2 regions of the Rhizobium sp. BR 362 genome follow, and region 2 is predicted to be linked to the other one. Evidence: predicted binding sites of a transcription regulator. Region 2 holds the regulator's gene; the other holds the start of a gene.
What was found. The regulator LexA, encoded in region 2, represses DNA repair genes until DNA is damaged. The targets are predictions, from matches to a motif close to TGTTCNNNNTGTGTTCNG.

Region 1: a site for LexA is predicted at 2,052-2,069, ahead of QDY28_RS01405 (ribonuclease T2 family protein). Genes of this name have one in related genera too.

What each region holds. Positions count from the first base shown of each region.
Region 1 is NZ_JARWGH010000001.1:280,760-284,146, reverse strand. It holds gene ettA (energy-dependent translational throttle protein EttA) at 1-1,155, opposite strand, end outside; gene QDY28_RS01405 (ribonuclease T2 family protein) at 1,282-2,031, opposite strand; gene QDY28_RS01400 (alpha/beta hydrolase) at 2,205-3,137, shown strand; partial or broken gene QDY28_RS01395 (DMT family transporter) at 3,157-3,387, shown strand, end outside.
Region 2 is NZ_JARWGH010000016.1:98,711-102,097, forward strand. It holds gene QDY28_RS19610 (mechanosensitive ion channel family protein) at 1-251, shown strand, start outside; gene QDY28_RS19615 (DUF2721 domain-containing protein) at 357-848, shown strand; gene lexA (transcriptional repressor LexA) at 1,239-1,961, shown strand; gene QDY28_RS19625 (ComEC/Rec2 family competence protein) at 1,942-3,387, opposite strand, start outside.

The DNA of each region.
Region 1 (3,387 bases), on a different contig from region 2:
GACATAGCTGAGATGCACCGTGTCGCCGATGCGGATCGAGCCGGAATCCGGCTTTTCCTGCCCGGTGATCATCTTGAACAGGGTCGTCTTGCCGGCGCCGTTCGGGCCAATGATGCCGACGATGCCGCCCGGCGGTAGCTTGATCGACAGATCGCTGACCAGCGTCCGGCCTTCGAAGCCCTTGGTGATGCCCTCCATCTCGATCACCACCTGGCCGAGACGCTCGCTGACCGGAATGATGATCTGCGCATCACCGGGACGCTGATTTTCGGCGGCATCGACTAGCTGTTCGTAAGCGTTGATACGCGCCTTGGACTTGGCCTGACGGGCCTTGGGGCTGGATGCGATCCATTCCCGTTCGCGGCTGATTGCCTTCTGACGGCCAGCTTCTTCGCGGGCTTCCTGCAGCATGCGCTTGGCCTTGGCCTGCAGATAGGCGGAATAGTTGCCTTCATAGGGAATGCCACGGCCGCGGTCGAGTTCGAGAATCCAGCCGGTAACATTGTCGAGGAAATAGCGGTCGTGGGTGATCATCATCACGGCACCCGGATAGTCGCGCAGGTGCTTTTCCAGCCAGGCGATGGTCTCGGCGTCGAGATGGTTGGTCGGTTCGTCGAGCAGCAGCAGGTCCGGCTGCGAGAGAAGCAGGCGGCAAAGCGCGATACGGCGGCGCTCACCGCCGGAAAGGCTGGTGACTTCGGCATCGCGCGGCGGGCAGCACAATGCTTCCATCGCCATCTCGACCTGGCTTTCCAGATCCCAAAGATTCTGGCTGTCGATGATGTCCTGGAGCTTGGCGCCCTCTTCCGCAGTCTCGTCGGAATAGTTCATCATCAATTCGTTGTAGCGATTGAGGATTTCGGTTTTCTTGGCAACGCCTTCCATGACGTTTTCGAAGACCGTCTTATTGGGATCGAGCTGAGGCTCCTGCGCCAGGTAACCGATGGTGGCGCCTTCGGCCAACCAGGCTTCGCCGGTATATTCCTTGTCGAGGCCGGCCATGATGCGCAGCACGGTCGACTTACCGGCACCGTTCGGGCCGAGAATACCGATCTTTGCGTCGGGGTAAAAAGAGAGATGAATATTTTCCAGAATCTTCTTGGCGCCATAGGCCTTATTCAGACCGGCCATATGATAGATGAACTGACGTGCCATAGCTTGGGTTACTCCACGGGCGGATAACATTGCGAATTGTGCCGCTATGTAGGCGAAACCCCGCCCTCGGGCAACGGCGAAACCTTGTCCGAGGGCATTTATCCGCGCCGAGCGCTTGCTCGGATGTCAGAAACCTGCCGCGTCCACCACGCCTTGATCGCAGCCGAACGAAGTTCTGCCGGCGCTCTGGATCAGTTGCTCGAGCCGCGGCTCGCCGTCTGGCGATGGCTGGATGGCGTCTTCCGACAGGCCGATCGTCAGTTCCGAGATCACGCGAACCTTGCCGACCTGGCGGCAGCTCATCTTCACGCGGTCGCTGGCACCCTCGCCAAAACTTTTGTCGAAAGCCGCCTTGATGGCTGCAGCATCGAGCGTCTTGCCGATATTCTGCGCGAAAAGATCGCGCACGGCGGAAGCGTTGAGTTCATCGATCAACCCCACCGCAGTCCCGAAATAATCATCGGCGCTGAGCTTGGTGCAACTGCCGTGTTTGATCCACTCATGCCGCTCCAGACCGGATTGCGTGCCGGGCATGACTTTATCCAGCGATGCCTTCGTTTCTGCCGACAGTTGAACAGCCGGTAGGTCCTTCCAATCGCGGCTGCGATCGGACTGCTTCAGATCGTCGGCAACATCGCAATATTCCTGCCGCATTGGCCAGAGACCATGCAGCGAAAAATTCTTGGCGTCGAAATTACCGGGTGATTGATTTTGGCATTCCGCCTTCTTCTGGTTCGTCGCGCAGAACGCGGGTTCCCAACTGGCCGCCAGAATAAATCGCGTGCGGCCGCGATTACTCTCCTGCGCCACCGCGCTCGTCGCCATCACCACCGCAGTCAGAACCGCAACTGCAAACCCTTGAAGCCAAGGCCTCATTCGATACCTCCAAAAAAAAGCAGAACAATATGAGAACAAATAAGCAGTTTGATCGGCGGCACGCAACCCTCAATCGCAAAGCCAAAAAGATTTATTTCTGTGAGCATCACGCGCGGCGCATTGCAATCGCGGCAGCGATGACCTTTCGTCCGGTTGGGGAGGAAACGTGCATCATGTTTGCCGAAACAAGGCATCTGGACAGTCCGACGGGTGCGACACTCGCCTATCATCATGCGCCGGCCGCGGGCGGTGCGCGCGGCGTGCTTCTCATCAGTCACGGCCTTGCCGAACATTCCCGTCGCTACGAACGCTTCGCCGAGGCGATGGCGGCGCATGGCTTTCACGTCTACGCTCACGATCATCGCGGCCACGGCGAAACGACGGCTGCAGATGCGCCACTCGGCCGCTTCGCAAGGCGCAACGGCGTCGAGACGGTCATTGCCGATGTGCTGGCGATCCGCGAGCTTGCTGCCGCCGCCCACCCCGGCCTGCCGGTCATTCTCTTCGGCCACTCCATGGGCGGGCTGATCAGCCTCAATGTGGCGGTGACGCATCCCGACAAGTTCGACGCCGTCACGGTTTGGAATTCGAATTTCAATGCCGGCCTCGCCGGGCGCGCGGCACAGGTCATCCTGAAAGCGGAACGCATTCTGAAGGGTTCGGATGTCCCCAGCGGACTGCTACCGAAGCTGACCTTCGGCGCCTGGGGCCAATCGATTGCGAACCGCCGCACCGAGTTCGATTGGCTGTCGCGTATTCCGGACCAGGTGGATAAGTACATCGCCGACCCGCTCTGCGGCTTCGATGCCTCGGTCTCGCTGTGGCTGGATATTTTCGAACTGACCTTCCGCGCGCCACAAAGGACCCATCTCGATCGGCTCCGACGCGACATGCCGATCCATCTCACCGGCGGCGGGCATGACCCGGCGACGAACAATGGAAAAGCGATTTCCTGGCTGTCAAACCATTTGAACAAGGCAGGATTCTCGCATATCAACATGACCATTCACCCGGACATGCGGCATGAGACTCTGAACGAGATCGGCGCGGCCGCAGCCATTTCGGATTTTGCCGACTGGTGTCAGCAAGTCACCGCAAAGCTCTGATTCCCAAAGGAATGTTCGAATGAATGCCATCGGCAGTTCCCGGCCCCGTTTGCATCAATCGGAGCTGACATTCGGCCTGTTGATGATGTTCCTGTCAGTCGTCCTCTCGCCGATCATCGATATCTTCTCAAAGCTTGCCGCGGTTACGATTCCACCGGCGGAGGTCACCGCCGCCCGCTTCATCTTTCAATGGCTGTTTGCGCTGCCGATGATGGCTATGCTCGGCCAATGGGGCACATGGTCGCTGCGT
Region 2 (3,387 bases):
TGGAGCAGATTGGCGACTTCGGTATCGAACTGAGCTTTGCGTTTACCGCCCTTCCCGGCCGGCAAACCTACATACGGCGCCAAGCCTATACCATGATCCGCGACGCCTTCATGGAAAACGGCATCGAATTCGCCCAGCCGACGGTGCAGGTGGGCGGAGAGGAAAAACAGGACGCCGCAGTCGCCGCCATGACACTGCAGAGAAAGAAGATAGCTGAGCAAATGACGCAATCGGCGGCGCCACCAACATAAAACGTTCGCATGAGATCAGCAACGAGCCTCATCTCCGCGCGCTTCTTTTGCAAGGCGACACCCAGGGGCGATACTGGATGACGTTGGACAGGAAGGAGATCCAATGTGCTGAACGACCATCTGACGTCTATTGCCGCGCATGTTATCCAAATAGCACTGACTCCGGTCTTTCTGCTGGCAGGCACCGCCGGATGCCTCAATGTCTTTTCGGCGAGGCTCGCTCGCGTCTCCGACCGGGTCAACAGCCTTTTCGAACGGGTGACCTCGGACGATCCGGATGAAACGCGGTTGCTGCAGCTCTACTATCTGCGGCGGCGAACATTGGCGCTAGAGATTGCAGTCCTGCTCGGCACGGCATCGGGCGTGTTCACATGCCTCGCGACGCTGGGTCTCATGGGCGGTGCGATTCGCCAGCAGTTTCGCGAGCAATTATTGCTCTGGCTCTTCGGCCTTGCCGTCTTCGCGCTCATGGGCGCTTTTATCGCCTTTCTCTTCGAAATGATTCTGGCCGGGCGCAGCATGCTGCGGCAGATAGCCAACGACCGCACCTTGCTCGAGCATCGGCACGGGAGTTCCAGAAAAAACCCAAGCTATTGAATTCCCGTCCAATATCGCTACGGACGGAACCGATCAAAGCCGCTCCGAATCCAATCTTCCCAGTCTGATCTACAGATTGCCCTCCTTCGTTCAGCAACCATCCTCCCCAAAGAGCTTAGTTAGCAAACAGATGGGCTCACATCGCTTTTTTGGATGAGCTGTCCTGACGGGCACAAAAAGGCTTTCCGCAGAATTCCTGATATATTTCCGGTCTTTAACTCGGATGTATCGAAAAAAATCTGTCCGACCGGGACCTGTTATGTTCCCATTTATTTGTTGCGCTTACAAAATCTTCACCAAAATTTAAGGGCTTGCGGAACACATATGGAACATATAGTGTCCGTTCTGGATTTGTTTCACGACACCTTCTCACTCCTGAGGTTCAAAACGATGTTGACGCGCAAGCAGCAGGAACTGCTTCTCTTCATTCACGAACGAATGAAGGAGTCCGGTGTTCCGCCATCTTTCGATGAGATGAAAGATGCGCTGGACCTTGCGTCCAAGTCCGGGATTCATCGTCTCATCACTGCCTTGGAAGAACGCGGCTTCATACGCCGGCTGCCGAACCGGGCCCGGGCACTGGAGGTCATCAAGCTGCCCGAGGCCTATAGCCCGAGCTTGCAGCCGCGTCGCGGTTTTTCACCGAGCGTCATCGAGGGGAGCCTTGGCAAGCCGCAACTTGTGCCGCCGCCTGCTCCCGCCAAGCCGGTGATTGAGGAAAACAACAGTTCAGTCTCAGTTCCCGTCATGGGCCGCATTGCCGCCGGCGTTCCGATCTCGGCCATTCAGAACAATACCCACGACATCACGGTTCCCGCCGACATGCTCGGCTCCGGCGAACATTATGCGCTGGAGGTCAAGGGCGACTCGATGATCGACGCCGGCATCTTTGACGGCGATACGGTCATTATCCGCAACGCCACCACCGCCAATCCGGGCGACATCGTCGTTGCTCTCGTCGATGACGAGGAGGCGACGCTGAAGCGCTTCCGTCGCAAGGGAGCTTCGATCGCGCTGGAGGCGGCGAACCCGGCTTACGAGACCCGTATTTTCGGGCCGGATCGCGTGAAAGTACAAGGCAAGCTTGTCGGCCTCATTCGCCGCTATCACTGACGGGTGACACCGGTGCGATCGGCGCTCCGAAAGTGCCCGTTCGCCAGTCGTAAGCGCGATGAAGGCTCCATGGCCGCGTCAGATTTTCAAACGCCGCCGTTATCATCGGCTTGTCGGCGCGGAGATTGATTTCGATGGATCCGGTGCGGCGTAGCGTTGCACCTGTAAAAAGCATGGCGCCAGAGCGGCAGTGGTCCAGACGCAGACGCACGGGGGTGACGACGATGTTAGCGGTGTCGCAGGCTGGGGCGAGATAGGCAGCATCCTCAATGGTGACGAGCATTTCGCCATTGTCCAGCATTGCCACGCACCATGCCCCTTTTTGGCAGGCGAAGCCACCCTGCCCGGCATTGTCCAGTGCCGCATCCATCGCCTTTCGAACGGCGACTTGCTCGTCGGAAGTCAGCCGGCGATGCTTGTCCGATTTGCTGATCTTGGGGAGCTGACTGCCGGGCGGAAGCATCGTTGGCGGTTGCTGCTCGGTGATCGCCAGGGCTCTTTGCCATTGCTCGAAGATGAAGTCGGGCGGCTTTTCCCGGTTGGTCGTCAACGCGCCGTTGCGCAGCAATGCGACGAGCGTGCCGTCCTCGGAGATCATCAGATCGGGTTTCGGAACACCGGGGCTGAGTGCCACGACCGCGACCGAACCGATGATCAAAAATGCACCTGCATGCCGCAGCCATGTTTTCAGCAAGGTCATCAGCAAGAAGCCGGCTATGACCGTCGGGAACAGCCAGACCGGCAACCGGCCAAAGGGAATGTTGCCGCCCCAGGCGGCGACCGTTTTGGCAATGACGATGACAGCATCAAGGCCCGCGCCGGTGATCTGCCAGAAGGGAGCATCGACGCCGAATGGCATCAGCAGCGTCGCCGCCATGCCAAACGGCATGACCACAAATGAGACGACGGGCATAGCCGCCAGATTGGCGATAAGCCCATATGTCGCCAACCGGTGAAAATGCTCGATCGAGAAAATCGCAGTCGATGCGCCGCCGATAAAGGAGGTCGACAATATGCCTCCGAAGAAGCGCGAGACGAAGAGCAGCGGACGCATGAGCCGGAAGCGGGAGAGAACGCTCTCCCGATGCGGTCTTTTCGTCCAAAGCGAATAACCCGACACCAAAGCCAATGTGGCGGCATAAGACATCTGGAAACTTGGTCCGAGCGCCTGCGACGGCGACAGAATAAGGATGACGATCGCGGACAGCGCCACATTGCGAAGGCTGAGGGATGGCCGGTCGAAGAGCACGGCGATCAGCATGATCGCCATCATAATGAAAGCGCGCTCTGCCGATACCCCGAAGCCGGAAATAAAATAATAGGCTGTCACTGTGATCAGCGCACCGAAGGCTGCGATCTTCTTCGTTGGCCAGGCCTGTGCCACGCCGAAAAATAGGCTAAGCGCATAGCGCAGGCCGACATAAAA